3 regions of the Monashia sp. NPDC004114 genome follow, and region 2 is predicted to be linked to each of the others. Evidence: riboswitches for the same ligand, from Rfam matches in the RefSeq annotation. Region 2 holds a riboswitch; each other region holds the start of a gene.
What was found. Region 2 has a riboswitch for S-adenosylmethionine ahead of ACWEOW_RS20460 (aminotransferase class V-fold PLP-dependent enzyme). Riboswitches for the same ligand answer to the same signal wherever they lie in the genome.
Positions count from the first base shown of each region.

Region 1: another riboswitch for S-adenosylmethionine. It lies ahead of ACWEOW_RS13585 (bifunctional o-acetylhomoserine/o-acetylserine sulfhydrylase); the one in region 2 lies ahead of ACWEOW_RS20460 (aminotransferase class V-fold PLP-dependent enzyme).
Region 3: another riboswitch for S-adenosylmethionine. It lies ahead of metX (homoserine O-acetyltransferase MetX); the one in region 2 lies ahead of ACWEOW_RS20460 (aminotransferase class V-fold PLP-dependent enzyme).

Region 1 is NZ_JBSGGK010000009.1:145,190-150,652, reverse strand. It holds gene ACWEOW_RS13595 (Na+/H+ antiporter) at 1-660, shown strand, start outside; gene ACWEOW_RS13590 (hypothetical protein) at 715-1,602, shown strand; gene ACWEOW_RS13585 (bifunctional o-acetylhomoserine/o-acetylserine sulfhydrylase) at 1,678-2,997, opposite strand; SAM riboswitch class IV at 3,088-3,201, opposite strand; gene ACWEOW_RS13580 (acyl-CoA dehydrogenase family protein) at 3,327-4,490, shown strand; gene ACWEOW_RS13575 (DUF6541 family protein) at 4,501-5,463, opposite strand, start outside.
Region 2 is NZ_JBSGGK010000019.1:37,001-42,463, forward strand. It holds gene ACWEOW_RS20450 (DNA translocase FtsK 4TM domain-containing protein) at 1-138, opposite strand, end outside; gene ACWEOW_RS20455 (ATP-binding cassette domain-containing protein) at 411-2,879, shown strand; SAM riboswitch class IV at 3,049-3,177, shown strand; gene ACWEOW_RS20460 (aminotransferase class V-fold PLP-dependent enzyme) at 3,215-4,600, shown strand; gene ACWEOW_RS20465 (endonuclease/exonuclease/phosphatase family protein) at 4,676-5,463, opposite strand, start outside.
Region 3 is NZ_JBSGGK010000005.1:84,979-90,441, forward strand. It holds gene ACWEOW_RS08690 (RNA polymerase sigma factor) at 1-61, opposite strand, end outside; gene ACWEOW_RS08695 (universal stress protein) at 393-791, opposite strand; gene metX (homoserine O-acetyltransferase MetX) at 972-2,249, opposite strand; SAM riboswitch class IV at 2,267-2,381, opposite strand; gene ACWEOW_RS08705 (DUF4192 family protein) at 2,531-4,081, opposite strand; gene ACWEOW_RS08710 (YkvA family protein) at 4,172-4,894, opposite strand; gene ACWEOW_RS08715 (EcsC family protein) at 4,944-5,463, opposite strand, start outside.

The DNA.
Region 1 (5,463 bases), on a different contig from region 2:
CCCGACCCCCGGGAGGACGCGCTCCAGGCCGCGACGGTCCTGCAGGCCGCGACCCGCGTCGGGCTGGAGCGGCTCGACGCCACCCCGGACGTCGACCCCGACACCCGTGAGGTGCTCCGCGAGCGCTCCGACGACCGGCTCAACCAGATGTGGGAGCGGCTCGGCCCTCGTGGAGCCGACGCCGCGGAGACGCCGAGCGACCGGTACGTCCGTGCCAGGCTGGGGATGCTCCAGGCCGAGCGCGACGAGGTCCTTCGGCTGCGCGACGAGGGTCGCGCCGACCACGTGGTGCTGCGCGTCGTGCTCGGCGCGCTCGACCTCGAGGAGACGATGCTCGACCGCATCGACAAGCAGACCGAACGTCTGGCAGAGAGTGAGATGTTGCCCGTGGAGACCATCCAAGCCCCGTGCGAGCACCTGGAGGACGGCGAGTCCTGCCTTGAGCCTCGGACACCCGAAGGCTGCGAGGAGTGCCTGCGGCAGGGGACGACGTGGGTGCACCTGCGCCTGTGCCTCGAGTGCGGGCATGTCGGCTGCTGCGACTCGTCGGAGTTCAAGCACGCGACGGCGCACTTCCATGAGACCGGGCACCCGGTCATGCGCTCGATCGAGCCGGGGGAGTCATGGCGGTGGTGCTACCTCGACCACGTCGTCGGCTGAGCGGGCCCTCGTCACGGCTGGCCGTGAGCGGCGGAGCCCTGCGACGATCTGGCGATGGCACAGAGCGCGGCCGGCCCGTATGCCGACGAGTGCGTGGCCGCGGTCCGTGACGATCCGGGTGGCCGGCTGGACCTGCTGCGCCGCCTCTACGAGGTGCCGCGCCCTTACGACCGCGGCTACCTGCCGTACCTGCGCGCCGCGACGGCGTTCATGCGCTGGCAGCATCGGCGCGGGCTGCTCAACCCGGAGTCGGGGCCGTCGCCGGGGAGCCCCTGGTGGCGCGCCCTCAACGAGGCCCTCCTGCGCGACACGTGCGAGGCCCGGGCCCTGGCCTTCGGCCTGAGCGGCGAGCCCCGCACCCCGGGTGTCGCAGCGATGCTCGAGTTCATCCGAGCACCCACGGCGACGTCGTGGTACCGCGCGCACAACGTGACGATCGCGACGGCATACCTGGCCAACGAGGCCACGGCCGCCCGCGAACGCCAGGTGGAGCGCTTCTTCATCAACCTCGTCCTCGTGCGGGTCCTCTACGCGCACGCCCTCGTCGCCAACCCGCGCCTCGCGCTCGCCTGGCTGGCACCCTGTGGGCGTCTCGTCGGCGACCCGCGGCTCAGCATGACGGGCATCTTCCTGTCGCTGTCGCGCGTGCTGCCGGACCGCTATCCGCTCGAGGGTGACCTCGAGGCGTACGTCGACGCGGAGCACAGCATCGGGCATCTGCTCGACGTCGGCATCATCGTGCCGCGGCTCGGCCCGCTGTTCGAGTGGTCCGCTCTCACGCTCGGCCTCCCGGGTCTCGACGGGGTGCTCGCGCGCCCGGGAACGGTCCCGGCATACGCCTGGGACCCGCTGGAAGCGCCCGTCTGGCGGACCGAGCCGTCACGCCTGGCCCGGCTGGCCCGCCGTGCGGTCCCCGCTGGTGGGGCGGCCCGTCGGACATAGCAACCCGGGGTCGTACGGCTGCGCTGAGCGCGCACGACCCCGGGTGAGCTGACTTGGTATGTCGGCCGGTCCCGGCTATGCCTTGGCGGCGGTGAACCCCTGCTCCAGGTCGGCGAGGATGTCGTCGATGTGCTCGATCCCGACCGACAGCCGCACCAGGCCGGGCGTGACGCCGGCTGCGAGGCGGTCCTCGTCGGGGCCCTGCGAGTGGGTCGTCGACGCGGGGTGGATCACGAGCGACCGCACGTCGCCGATGTTCGCGACATGGCTGTGCAGCGTCAGCGCCTCGACGAACCTCTTGCCCGCTTCGAGCCCGCCGACGATCTCGAACGACAGCACGGCGCCGGCGCCGCGCGGCGTGTACTTCTCCGCCAGCGCGTGGAACGGGCTGTCCGGCAAGGACGCCCAGACGACCCGCTCCACCTGCTCGTGCTCCGTGAGGTATGCCGCGACCTTGTGGGCGTTCTCGACATGACGCTCGATCCGCAGCGACAGGGTCTCCAGGCCCTGCGAGATGAGGAAGGCGTTGAACGGCGAGGCGGCCGGGCCGAGGTCCCGCAGCAGCTGCACGCGAGCCTTGAGGATGAAGGCGAGGTTGGCGCCGAGGGCGCTGCCGACGCCGAGGTCACGCGCGAAGACGAGGCCGTGGTAGCTCTCCTCGGGCGTGTTGTAGTTCGGGAACTTCTCGGGGTCGGCGCCGAAGTCGAAGCGGCCCGCGTCGACGATGACGCCCGCGATCGACGTGCCGTGCCCGCCGAGGTACTTCGTCGCCGAGTGGACCACCACGTCCGCGCCCCACTCGATCGGCCGGATGAGGTACGGCGTCGCGACCGTGTTGTCGACGACGAGCGGCACGCCGTGCTCGTGGGCGAGAGCGGCCACGGCCTCGATGTCGAGGATCTCTGACTTCGGGTTGGCGATCGTCTCGCCGAACAGCAGCTTGGTGTTGGGCCGGATCGCCGCCCGCCACGAGTCGATCGAGGTCGGGTCCTCCACGAAGCCGACCTCGATGCCGAACTTCGGCAGGGTGTGCTTGAAGAGGTTGAACGTGCCGCCGTAGAGCGACGGCGACACCACGACGTGGTCGCCGGCCTCGGCGATGTTGAGCACCGCGAGCGTCTCGGCGGCCTGGCCCGAGGCGACGAGCAGCGCTCCGACTCCACCTTCGAGGGCGGCGATCCGCTGCTCCACCACGTCGGTCGTCGGGTTCATGAGGCGGGTGTAGATGTTGCCGAACTCCTTGAGCCCGAACAGGTTTGCGGCGTGGTCTGTGTCGTTGAAGACGTAGCTGGTCGTCTGGTAGATCGGCAGGGCCCGTGCTCCGGTCGCGCTGTCGGCGGACTGTCCGGCATGGATCTGCTTGGTCTCGAAGGACCAGCTGGGGCTCGTCGTCATCGGTGTTTCCTCCATCGTTCGACAGGTCTGGTCGCCGATGACCGGGCGCACCCATGCCCCAGGCACCGACGGATCGGTGCGGAAGAGAACTCTCCGCGCTTGCCCGCGGCGGATGCCGCGGACCAGGTCCTCACCCGGGGCACCCCACCGCGGTTGGAGGGTTGCCGGCCAGCGAGCCGGGGCTTGGCGCTGGCACTCATGACCTACTGCGGAGTGTAGGCACGCTTCGCGGCCGCCACGCAGGGGGCGTCCTCATGCTGGACGGCGGTCGCGTGGCGTCGATCACTAGGACGTCCTACTAAATCGAACTCGCGAGTAGGATCGCGCCCGTGAGCACGAATGCCGACTTCGACCTGTTCCGTACCAGCGAGGACCACGAGGCACTGAGGGAGGCGGTCCGCGCGGTCGCCGAGGACAAGATCGCCCCGTATGCCGCTGCCGTCGACGAGGAGGCGCGCTACCCCCAGGAGGCGCACGACGCCCTCGTCGCATCCGACTTCTTCGCGCCCCACGTTCCGGAGGAGTACGACGGGGTCGGGGCCGACGCGCTGGCGACGTGCATCGTCATCGAGGAGGTGGCGCGGGTCTGTGCGTCCTCCTCACTCATCCCCGCCGTCAACAAGCTCGGCTCGCTACCGCTCATCCTCGCCGGCAGCGACGAGATCAAGCGGACGTACCTCCCGCCCCTCGCGCAGGGCCGGACGACGTTCTCCTATGGCCTGTCCGAGCGGGAGGCCGGCTCCGACACCGCGGCCATGAAGTGCCGCGCCCGCGCCGACGGTGACGACTGGGTCATCAACGGCCAGAAGTCGTGGATCACCAACGCCGGCGTCTCGGAGTACTACACCGTCCTGGCCGTCACCGACCCCGACGGTCCCCGGGGCAGCAACGTCACGGCGTTCGTCATCGAGAAGTCCGACCAGGGGTTCACGTTCGGCGAGAAGGAGCGCAAGCTCGGCATCAAGGGCAGCCCGACGCGAGAGCTGCACTTCGACAACGTCCGCATCCCCGGCGACCGCGTGGTCGGCGTCGTGGGCGACGGGCTCAAGCTGGCGCTGCGCACCCTCGACCACACCCGGGTCACCATCGGCGCGCAGGCCGTCGGCATCGCCCAGGGCGCCATCGACCAGGCCATCGCCTATGTCAAGGACCGCAAGCAGTTCGGCAAGCGGATCGCCGACTTCCAGGGCATCCAGTTCATGCTCGCCGACATGGCGATGGAGCTCGAGGCGGCGCGTCAGATGGTCTACGTCGCAGCGGCCAAGTCCGAGCGCGGCGACAAGGACCTTCCGTTCTTCGGCGCGGCCGCGAAGTGCTACGCCTCTGACGTCGCGATGAAGGTGACGACGGACGCGGTGCAGCTGCTCGGAGGCGCCGGCTACACCCGGGACTTCCCGCTCGAGCGGATGATGCGCGACGCGAAGATCACCCAGATCTACGAGGGCACGAACCAGGTCCAGCGCATCGTCATGGCCCGCCAGCTGCTCGGGTGACCGCTGCTGCTCACTCAGCGCAGGAGACCCGCCGGTAGAGGGTGTACGGCCCGGCTGAGCGGACCTTCTGCCACGCGGGTGACGTGTCCACCGCGTCGACGCCCTGGTACTCGTCCAGCGTCACCTTGAGCACCGGGTGCGCCGCGTTCCCGCCGGTGATGGCCCAGTCCACCTGGTGCCGCTGCGCAGCCGCACAGACCTCAGGGTCGGTGCCGACGTCGTCGAGGCGCATGGACAAGAGGGAGATGTCGCCGGGGTAGTTCGTCTTCTCGGTCGGCACGAGGAGGCGACGCCCGCTGACGACGTAGAGGTACGTCGCACCGTTCCACGGGTTTGCGGCGACGACGGCATCCGCGGGCAGTGCCGTCGAGAGCTCCCGCAGGGCGACCAGCTCGTCGTCGGTGACCCACGACCGGTCGGCAGACGGGTGGAAGTACGGTCGCAGCACCTGCTGGTGCGCGCCGACGTAGAAGATCGTCGTCGCTCCGAGCACGGCGACGGCGCCCACCGCCGCGGCCTCGCGCCGGGTCACGACGCTCCGGACCCGCCGGGCCAGCAGTCCGGACACCAGGTCGCCGAGCCACACCAGAGCGGCGGACGACGCCACCACGGCGGGCAGGATGACGATGGTCTCGATGCGTGGGGTGTCGTTGTACCAGGGCCAGGTCAGGGCGCGTACCAGACCGTTGTCGACCGCGATGTTGAGCCACAGCAGGACGAGGGAGAGGACGAGCGCCGCGGCGCACCAGCGGGCTCCTGGGTGGCGGCGCACCAGGACCACGCACCCGAGCGCCGCGAGTGCAGTGAGGACCGGGAGCACCTGCACGCCGTCGGCGGCGAACAGCAGCACGTACTCCCAGACCTGAGGCGCGGAAGTGCCGGGCCCGAAGCGGCCCACCTCGAACATCGACTGGCTCCGCAGCGCCCGGGAGGCGAGAAGGGCGAGCACGACGGCGAGCCCGTAGCCGGCCAC
Region 2 (5,463 bases):
GCGGGCGGCCGGCTTGCGCTGGGCGGGGCGCGCCGACCGAGCAGCGGGCGGGCGCGAGGACGCGCCGCCGCCCGACCCCTTCGCGCGGGTCGCGGCGCCCGAGCTCTGTCGCTGGCTGCTGGACGGACGTGTCGCCATGGTTGCACGGTACGCCAGCGCCCCTCTGAACTCACGCGTCACACGCGCAACACGGGCGGAACGGACCATCTGGCGCGAGCAACCGGTCAGGAATCGAGAAGCCGTGCTCGGGGCGTGCGGCTAGCGTGATCCAGTCAGGACATCCGCCCGCGCGCCGGCACGGACGTAGCGTGGGGTCCGCAGCACCACGGACCTTCGCCGACCCCGCCTGGGGCCGGTGGACGGAGGACGGTTCGCGCCCGACGGGGGCCCGCCGACGAGAGGGAGACACGATGAGCACCGCCACGAGGACCGGCGCCTCGGCGACACGGAAGAAGGCGAGCGCGGCCGCGAACGACGCGAAGGCGGCCGACGGTTCTCCGGCTGACGGCGCAGCGCGGTCTGGGACGGCACACGTCGCCGACAGCCATGACCTGATCCGCGTCCACGGCGCCCGCGAGAACAACCTCAAGGACATCAGCATCGAGATCCCCAAGCGGCGGCTGACGGTGTTCACGGGCGTCTCCGGCTCCGGCAAGAGCTCGCTCGTCTTCGACACGATCGCCGCTGAGTCCCAGCGGATGATCAACGAGACCTACAGCGCCTTCGTCCAGGGGTTCATGCCGACCCTGTCCCGGCCCGACGTCGACGTGCTCGACGGGCTGACGACGGCGATCCTCGTGGACCAGGAACGGATGGGCTCCAACCCTCGCTCCACCGTTGGAACTGTCACCGACGCGAATGCCATGCTCCGAATCCTGTTCAGCCGTCTCGGAAAGCCCCACATCGGGTCGCCGCAGGCCTACTCCTTCAACGTCGCCTCGATCTCCGGGGCCGGAGCGGTCACCATCGAGCGAGGCGGCTCGACGACGAAGGAGCGGCGCAGCTTCAGCATCACCGGCGGCATGTGTCCCCGCTGCGAGGGCATGGGCAACGTGACGGACTTCGACCTGACCGCTCTCTACGACGACTCGAGGTCGCTCAACGAGGGCGCCCTGACGATCCCGGGCTACAGCATGGACGGCTGGTACGGCCGCATCTTCCGCGGCAGCGGCTTCTTCGACCCGGACAAGCCGATCCGCAAGTACACCAAGAGGGAGCTGCACGACCTGCTCTACAAGGAGCCGACCAAGATCAAGGTCGACGGGATCAACCTCACCTACGAGGGGCTCGTCCCGAAGATCCAGAAGTCGATGCTGTCCAAGGACGTCGACTCGCTCCAGCCGCACATCCGCGCCTTCGTCGAACGGGCGGTGACCTTCACGACCTGTCCCGAGTGCGAAGGAACCCGTCTGAGCAAGGCGGCCCGGTCCTCGAAGATCGCGGGCATCAGCATCGCCGACGCGTGCGCCATGCAGATCAGCGACCTCGCCGACTGGGTGCGCGCACTGCACGAGCCGTCAGTGACCCCGCTGCTGACCGCGCTTCGTGACGCCCTCGACTCGTTCGTCGAGATGGGCCTGGGCTACCTCAGCCTCGATCGTTCGTCGGGCACGCTGTCCGGCGGAGAAGCCCAGCGCACCAAGATGATCCGGCATCTGGGTTCCTCGCTCACCGACGTCACGTATGTCTTCGACGAGCCGACGATCGGCCTGCACCCCCACGACATCCAGCGCATGAACGGCCTGCTGCTGCAGCTGCGCGACAAGGGCAACACGGTGCTCGTCGTGGAGCACAAGCCCGAGGCCATCGCCATCGCCGACCACGTCGTCGACCTCGGGCCCGGTGCGGGCACGGCCGGCGGAGAGGTGGTCTTCGAAGGGACCGTCGACGGGCTTCGCGGAAGCGACACGATCACCGGGCGGCACCTCGACGACCGCGCCAGCCTCAAGCCGTCCGTCCGGACCTCGTCCGGAGCCCTCGAGGTGCGCGGCGCGAGCACGCACAACCTGCAGGACGTCGACGTCGACCTCCCGCTCGGCGTGCTTGTCGTCATCACCGGAGTGGCGGGCTCCGGCAAGAGCTCGTTGGTGCACGGCTCGGTTGCGGGCCGCGACGGCGTGGTGGTCGTCGACCAGGGAGCGATCCGCGGCTCTCGCCGCAGCAATCCCGCCACGTACACCGGGCTGCTCGAGCCGATCCGAAAGGCCTTCGCCAAGGCCAACGGGGTCAAGCCGGCGCTGTTCAGCGCCAACTCCGAGGGCGCGTGCCCGACGTGCAACGGCGCCGGGGTGATCTACACCGACCTGGCGATGATGGCCGGGGTCGCCGTCGTCTGCGAGGAGTGCGGAGGCAAGCGGTTCCAAGCCCAGGTGCTCGAGTACACCTTCGGCGGCAAGGACATCAGCGAGGTCCTCGCCATGCCCGTCGCCGAGGCCGTCGAGTTCTTCGCCGACCGCGAGGCCAAGATCCCTGCGGCGCACCAGATCCTGCGCCGGCTGGACGACGTCGGGCTAGGTTACCTCAGCCTCGGTCAGCCCCTCACCACGCTGTCCGGCGGCGAGCGTCAGCGGCTCAAGCTGGCGACCCAGATGGCCGAGAAAGGCGACGTCTACGTGCTCGACGAGCCGACGAGCGGTCTGCATCTGGCCGACGTCGAGCAGCTGCTCGGGCTCCTCGACCGGCTGGTCGACTCCGGCAAGTCCGTCATCGTCATCGAGCACCACCAGGCCGTCATGGCACACGCCGACTGGGTCATCGACCTCGGCCCGGGCGCCGGCCACGACGGCGGCCGGGTCGTCTTCGAGGGTCCTCCCGCCGAGCTCGTGGCGACGCAGGGCACGCTCACGGGCGAGCACCTCGCGGCATACGTCGGGGGGTGACCCAAAACCGGGCGGGAGACCACGCGACCGCAGAGCGCGCTGGCCCATCCGCCGCATCCCGGAGAGCGCGACGGTGGAGCGCGACGCGGAGCGGCACGGTGTCTCAGATGGCGACACCTCCCGACCGACGGGTGGACAGCCCTCAGGCGGGCCCCCTATCGTCGTGCCAGGTCAAGAGTGTCAGCGACAAGCCCCGGCTCGCTGGCCAGCAACCCTCCTCCGCGGTGGGGTGCTCCGGGTGACGACCTGGCCGTTCCTCGCGGTGTTCGTGACATGCGAGGGCCGGCAAGCGCGGGCCTGCATCCGGTGGGTCCCTCAGACCCAGGAGCAGTCTCATGTCCGTCCTCCCCACCACCGCACTCTGTGGCGGCGCGCCGGCGCCGGTCGTGCGCACGCGGGCCCTGCATGTCGTGCCGGAGGCGAGCACGCTGCCGACCGTCGTCGGCGCCGGCCTGCGCGTCCCCACCGTGAACGGCGAGGTCCGCTACGCCAACCTCGACCACGCGGCCTCGACCCCAGCCCTGACCGAGGTCAAGGCTGCGGTCGACCGGGCGCTGGAGACGTACTCCTCCGTCCACCGCGGCGCTGGGTTCGCGTCCCGCCTGACGAGCGCGTGGTACGAGCAGGCACGCTCCGAGGTGGCCGAGTTCGTCGGGGCCCGAGCGGACGACATCGTCGTCTTCACCCGCACGACCACGGACTCCTGGTCGGTGCTCTCCAAGGCCCTGCCGGGCCGCACGACCGTGTTCGTCTTCGGGACCGAGCACCACTCGACGCTGCTTCCATGGGGTCGCTTCCGCACGGTCCGGCTTCCGATCCCGGAGTCGGTCGAGGACGCCCACGCGCTGCTCGACGAGGCGCTGTCGGAGCACCCGTCGCGCCACCGGCTCGTCGTCATCGCGGCCGCGTCCAACGTGACCGGCGAGGTCTGGCCCGTCGAGCGGTTCGCGCGGCTCGCCCACGACCACGGGGCACGCATCGCCGTCGATGCCGCGCAGCTGTCCGCGCACCGCACCATCGACCTCGCCGCCTGGGACGCCGACTACGTCGCGTTCTCCGGCCACAAGACGTACGCCCCTTACGGCGCCGGCGTCCTCGCGGGCCGGTCCGACTGGCTCGACGCCGGCACGCCGTACCTCTTCGGCGGGGGCGCCACCCGCGCCGTCACCGACGAGGGCACGACGTGGGCGGTCGGGCCGGCCCGCCACGAGGGCGGCAGCCCGAACGTCATCGGTGCCATCGCCCTCGCCGCGGCGTGCGCGACGATCCGCCGACACCGACCCGCGATCGAGGCTCACGAGGAGCAGCTGCTCGCACGGCTTCGGGACGGCCTGGAGGACGTGCCTGGCGTCGAGGTGCTCCACATCTTCGACGAGGAGCACGACCGGGTCGGCGTCGTGGCCTTCACCGTCGACGGCTTCGAGTCCTCCCTCGTGTCGCAGGTGCTCTCCGTCGAGCACGGGATCGGTGTGCGCGACGGCAAGTTCTGCGCGCACCTGCTTGTCGATGAGCTCCTCGACGACCCCTGGGGGGAGCAGCCGGCTACCGCCGTCCGCGCCAGCATCGGGCTGGGCAGCACTGCGGAGGGCGTCGAGCGCCTCGTCACGGCGGTCCGACAGCTGGTCGAGCAGGGCCCGGCCTCGTCCTGGTCGCACACCGAGGCGGGCTGGGTGCTCGACGGCGACGACCCGCGCGACATCGAGGTCGACCGGCCCTGGTGATGCGCTGCCCAGCGCATCCTCGGCACCGTGGGACGCGTGGGACGTGTGGGACGCGTGCACACTCGACCAGTTCGGTCAGCCGGCTTTCTGGAGGGCGTAGCTCGCCCATACTGCCGCGTGGTCGGCCCGGTTGTACGCGATCTCACCCGCCTCGACGAGGGTGAGCCCCCGGCTCAGCACGTGGTCGATCTGGACGTAGGGCGGCATACGGCTGTCGGAGTAGGGCCAGGTGCGCACCCAGCCCTGCCCAGCCTCACGCTGGGCGTCGATCAGCCCGGTCGCGAGGTCACGGAAGACCGGATGGCCGAAGGCCGCGTTGAAGTCACCGGCGATGATCACCGGCTCGCTGCCGTGCTGCGCGTCCTTCCAAACGTCGAGGCGCTGCAAGCCGGCGTGCCACTGGTCCGTCGCGCCGCGCACCGGAGCCATCGGGTGCGCCACCTTGAGGCGCACCCGGCCTTCGGCGACGGTCACGTCGACCTCGGGCTGCGCGTTGGGGGTCGCCTCGGCGGCAGAGTCGGTCCCGGCGCTGCGCAGGCTCAGCGGGTAGCGCGACAGGATCATCGTGCCGGTGTACGTGTCCGCCCGGGGCGTTCCGACCCGCTGCGTGAAGTACGCGGTCGCGCCGTCGTCGTCGAGACCCTGGATGGCGTCCGGCGTGGCCTCCGTGAGCACGAGCACGTCGACGCCGTGGTAGCGCACGGCGTCCATCAGCTGCAGCGGGTTCGCCTGCCCGAAGCGCAGGTTCGCTGCCATGACCGTGAGGTCGCGGTCCGCCTTGGGCGACGCATGGGACCGGTACGTCGGCACGACCATCGCCATCGCGACCGTGAGCGCCGCGACGACCGGCACCACCATCCACC
Region 3 (5,463 bases), on a different contig from region 2:
CCTCGTGCTGGAACACCTTCGGCAGGGTCTTGGGAGCTCCAGCGGTTGTTGCTTTCGGCACGGATGCAGTCGCCTTTCGTCGCGGGTCTCGTCAGATGATCGCTCCGACTCCGGGCATGCATCATCACAACGAACGAGAATGGGGGTTCGTGCCGGGGGAGCTTGGCCAGTCGGAGTCGATCCCTGAGTCGATCTCTCGGTCGCGCCTCGTGCATTCCGGTACTCCGACATTATAAAACGCTGTTCGGCATCCGAGCGAACGCACGACGCATCCGCGCGCCCACACGTGGGGACGATCGACCGCAACACCGGCTGGACGATGGTTCTCGACCAGCGGATCCCGGGGCGCCGTGCTCGATCTTGGCGCTGGGTTGGCCTCGTCGGGAATGGGCTCAGAGCGCCTTGACGGCGAGGACGGGACAGCTCGCGTCGAGCAGGATGCGCTGGGCGTTGGAGCCGAGGATGAGCTTGCCGACCGGGCTACGGCGGCGCAGGCCGATGACGATGAAGTCGGCGTTCTCCTCCTCAGCGACGCTGATGAGGTCCTCGGCGGGGTCGTTGCCGCGAACGAGGTGGCGCACCTCGTGCTGCAGCCCCTGCTCCTCGAGCATCGACTGGACGCGTGAGAGCTCGCCCTCGAACATGCTGGCCTCGTCCGCGTCGAAGTCCTTGCCGCCCCGGTGGGAGCTGATGACGACAAGCTTCGTACCTCGAAGGACGCACTCCTCGGCCGCTCGCTTGAGCGCCGCGCGACCTTCCTTGGTTGCGACATAACCAACGACGATGGCCACTTCCCCGGACCTCCTTGGGACGGAAACAACCAGTGCTCGAACCGTACCCGAAATCGGGGTCCGCGGCGCGCGGCGCGGCGGTGCCCGCGAGGTGACCGTGACCAGCCCGCGAGCGACCGCCGAACCGGCGGCTCGGGCGACCGCTTCATCGGCCGAACAGCCGGCGGCTCCGCCTGCTGGTCAGTGAGCCGACCGGGACAGGGCCTCGGCGATGATCCTGCCGACCTGCTCCTCCTCGATGAGGAAGCCGTCGTGTCCGAAGTCGGACCGGATGTGTCGCCGGAAAGACCGGGGCAGGGCCACGTGGAGCTCGTCCGAGAGCCGCGGCGGGTAGAGGCGGTCGGTGTCGACCGAGACCACCGTGCAGTCGGCCGTGACCCTCGCCAGCGCGGCCGCGACCCCGCCGCGGTCGCGACCCACGTCGTGGGAGTTCATCGCCTCGGTGAGCACGAGGTAGGAGTTGGCGTCGAACCGTCGCGCAAGCTTGCCGGCGTGGTGGTCGAGGTAGGACTCCACCGCGAAGCGGCCCCGGTCGCCCGCGCGCAGCGGGTCCTCCCCGAGCTGTGCCTCACGGCCGAAACGCGCGCTCAGCTCGGTCTCCGTGCGATAGGTGATGTGTGCGATCCGGCGCGCGAGACCAAGCCCGGCCTCCGGACGCCGCGGCGAGTCGTAGTAGTCGCCATCGACGAAGTGCGGGTCGTTGCGGATCGCGAGGAGCTGCGGCTGGCACCACGCGATCTGGTCGGCCGTGGCGTATGCCGTCGAGGCGAGCACGATGCACCGCTCGACGACGTCGGGGTAGGTCACCGCCCACTCGATGGCGCGCATCCCGCCCATCGAGCCGCCGACGACGGCCGCGAGTCTGCGCACGCCGAGCGTCTCGAGCAGGGCGCGCTCGGCGCCGACCTGGTCGCGAACAGTGACGTAGGGGAAACGACTGCCCCACGAGCGGCCGTCGGTGGATGTGCTGGACGGACCAGTCGTGCCCTGGCAGCCGCCGAGGACGTTCGCCGCCACGACGAACCACTGAGCGGGGTCGACGGGCCTCCCGGGACCGATGAGGCTGTTCCACCAGCCCGGTGAGAGATGGCCATCACCCGCCTCGCCCACGACGTGACTGTCTCCGGTCAGGGCATGCTCGACAAGGATGACGTTGTCGGCCGCCTTGTTGAGCGTGCCCCAGGTCTCGTAGGCGATCCGGACCTCGGGGATCACTCCCCCGCGCTCCAGCTCGACGGGACCGATGTCGACGAACTGCCGGTTTCCGGCCGGGTCACCCTCGCGCCAGGCCCCGTCGAGCCTCGCGGCGGGACCCACTGTTGCCGATGCGGCCGCCGGCACCACAGCTGGGGTCGCCGACACAGGTGCCGCCGCCCCGGTTGTGCCAGGGCCGCCCGCAGAAGCGACCTGACGCGCGGGACGCCGCGTACGCACCGGCTGCCGGTCGGTGACTGTCATGGCGGATTGCTCCTAGGTGCTCGCGCTTGCACACACCCGGGACGGGCATGGCCAGGTCCTCACCCGGGGCACCCCACCGCGAAGGAGGGTTGCCGACCAGCGAGCCGGGGCTTGTCACTGGTGCTCATGACCTTGGACCACCATACGCGAGCGTCCGCCTGCCGTTTACCTCGCGGTCCACGACCTGGACTCGAAGCCACCGAGTCGGCCAACGCACGCGATACGTGCGGAGCGCATCCTCGCGCGGCTCCGGGGGGCCGTGGGCCATGCTTCCGAGCGAGTCACGACGACTCGACGGCCGTCCGGGCCCGCAAGCCACAGATCAGGGCCTCGCGGATGAGCAGGCTGAGGGCGTGGTCCGGCTCGGCCTCGAGGGCCCGATCCGCCGCGATCCCGGCGCGCGCTCCGTCCCCTCCCCACCATGAATATGAGGCGACCAGGGCAAGCAGCGGCGCCGCGTGTGGCGCCGGGGTCAGGCGACAGGCCGCTTCGAGCCGTGCCTGGATCGTCTGAGCGGCGGCGGCCGCACCCCAGTCATCCCAGCCGAGGTCACTCCCCGTGCTGGATGCCGCCGGGCGTACCGACACTCGCTCCTGGCCGGCGGCCCCGGACGACGCCCGGCGCAGTCGCCGGCCCCGCTTGCGCTTGCCACGCCGTGGGCGGCGCACCCTGCCGGCTCCGGCGGACGGCTCATGGCCGTGGACGGAAGCACGCGAGCGACCCGGCCCGGGCTGCGCCCCCTCGGGCAGGGCGACGCCGGGGTCGACCGGGACCGTGGGCTGCGAGGCGGCATCGAAAAGGAGCGCAAGAGACTGTGCCGGGTCTGTCGGCCACGAGTCGAGCAGCGCCGGGTCACATCTGAGCCACGCAAGGATCAGCCCGCGCACCAAGGGGTCGCGCAGGGGTCCGACGATCGCTGGGAGCCGGTCCTCGAGGGCGGCGCCCTCGAGGTCGCCTCGCAGCAGCCCTGCCCACGCCTCCAGCGTCTCCTTCACGAGTCGCTCGCGGGCAGCGAGACGCTCGGCATCGTCCGAGGAGTCTTCGCTCATATCGTCGCCGCAGCCGTCGTCCCAGGCGTCCCCGCCGTCGCCCCAGCCGTCGTCCCAGGCCTCCCAACCGTCAACGGACCAGTCGTCCCAACCGTCGTCCCAACCGTCAACGGGGCCGTCGTCCCAGCCGTCGCCCAGGCCGACATCCCCGCCACCGTCTAGCTCGCTCCAGACCGCTCCGGAGCCGTCTGGGAGACCGTGCCGGTCGCCCGGACCGCCCGCCTCGACATACCGCTGCTGCCATTGCTCGATCGCGGACGAGATCGGCTCGTGCCGGGCATCGGACCGGGCCAGCGGGCCGAAGACCTGCCACAGGTCGTCGCGACCGCGGAGCGGGGCGTGCCCCAACGCGACGAAGGAGGCGACCGCGGGCACATCGCTCGGATCAGGCACGGGGTGCCCCTCCTCCGGGCAGCAGCCCCTGAGTAGGTCGAACCAGCGGCCATCCCGCACGACGACCCGCTCGCGGACGATGACGCGGTCCGCCTCGATGGCATCACTGAGCGCATCGACCAGTGGGCCGGCTTCACCGGCCTCGTCCTCGAACCCGACAAGGGCCACGGCGGACGGCTTCTCGCGCAGGAGCACGGCCACCGCCTCGGTCACGGCCTCCCGCAGGCTGCCCCCTCGAGGATCGTCGCGAGGCAGGTCCAGCCGAGCGACCAGCCCGATCCGCTTGCCGTGGAAGCAGCTGACCACGACGCTCCGTGACGGGTGGAACCCCAGCTGGAAAGGGATGACGGTCAACAGGTCGGCAGCACCCGACAACGAGATCTTCGGCATTCCCCGAGCCTGGCGGCTCGGTCGGCACCGCGCCGCCCCTCGGACGACGCCTGTGGACGGAGCAGCGCGTGCGCGAGGGGGTGTGGAAAGTCAGCGCTCGAGGCGCTTGCGCACCGACTCCATGACGTAGTCCGTGGCGGCTCCGCGCATGCCTTCGGGCATGCGCGTGCGCGCGGAGCGACCGCCGCTGGCACCGGCGCCAGCCGTGGCACCGGTCGTGCCCGACGAACCACGCCCTGCCCCTGCATCCGTGCGTCCGGCCCCCGGACGAGCACCTCGAGCCCCAGCGGAGCCACGGGTGCCCGCACCTTCCGCGCCTCCGGGCGTCGCCGCCCCGGTGAAGTCTCGGTCTCGCCGCGGGACGGCCGGGCCTGTCGCGGCGCCGGGGACCGTGGCCGAGGATGCCTCTGACCCCGAGGGCGATGCGTAGCGCGACCAGGCCGCGAGCCCGCGTCGGGTCGAGACGCTGGGGCGATGCAGGCCTTGGCCGATCTCCCAGGCGATGAAGCGGTCGGTCTCCTCGAAGAACACCTTGATCGCCCACGTGATCACGACGGCGTCGTCGGCCGCGCCGAGAACCGGCAGCAGCGCCTCGGGTATCAGGTCGACCGGCGACACCACGTAGGCCACGGCCCCGGCGACGAGGCCGAGCTTGCCGAGGGTCACTCCGGCATACCTGCGCTCGACCGTCGCTCGCACGAGGCGGGGCACGGCCTGCGCGCGCTCGGTGAGCGATGGCGAGCCCGGGCGCGTCGACGCGCGCACGACGGAGGCGACGGTCGCTGCCAGCTTGATTCGCGAGGCGGTCTTCATGCCCGACCCAACGACCGACGGTGCGAGCGGATTCCCATGAGCCCAGACCTCATGCGTGCCCGAACGGGACGACGGGCGGGAACTCCTTGGCGGCTTGTCGCCCGATCCGGTTGAGCAGGTAGACGTCGATCGTCGCGCCGACGACTCCGCCGATGACCGGCAGGAGGCGGCCGAGGCGGGCGAAGGTGCTCTGGCTGATCCGGCCGAGGAGCCGGAACCCGATGGCCTTGTTGAGGACCATCAGCGCGGGAGCGGGCAAACGGTCGGTGGCGAGCGCCGAGAGCCTGCCGGTGCCTGCCTGCAGCCCCGCCCTCTTGAGCAGGTCGTTGCGGTCCGCCCCGACCAGCGTGAGCAGGATCGCCGAGCGGATCTCGGGCTGGTCGATGTCGTAGCCGCGGACCTTCGCGGTCGCCGCGGTCAAGCGCGTGGCCACGAGATAGAACTCGAGCACGTTGGCGGGCAAGGAGATCGGCATCGTGAAGAAGCCACCCAGCCCGGTGACGAAGCCGCCCACCGCGCCGATCTGGCGGTGGTCGTGCCGGATGATCTTGAGCGCCTGCTCCGTGTCG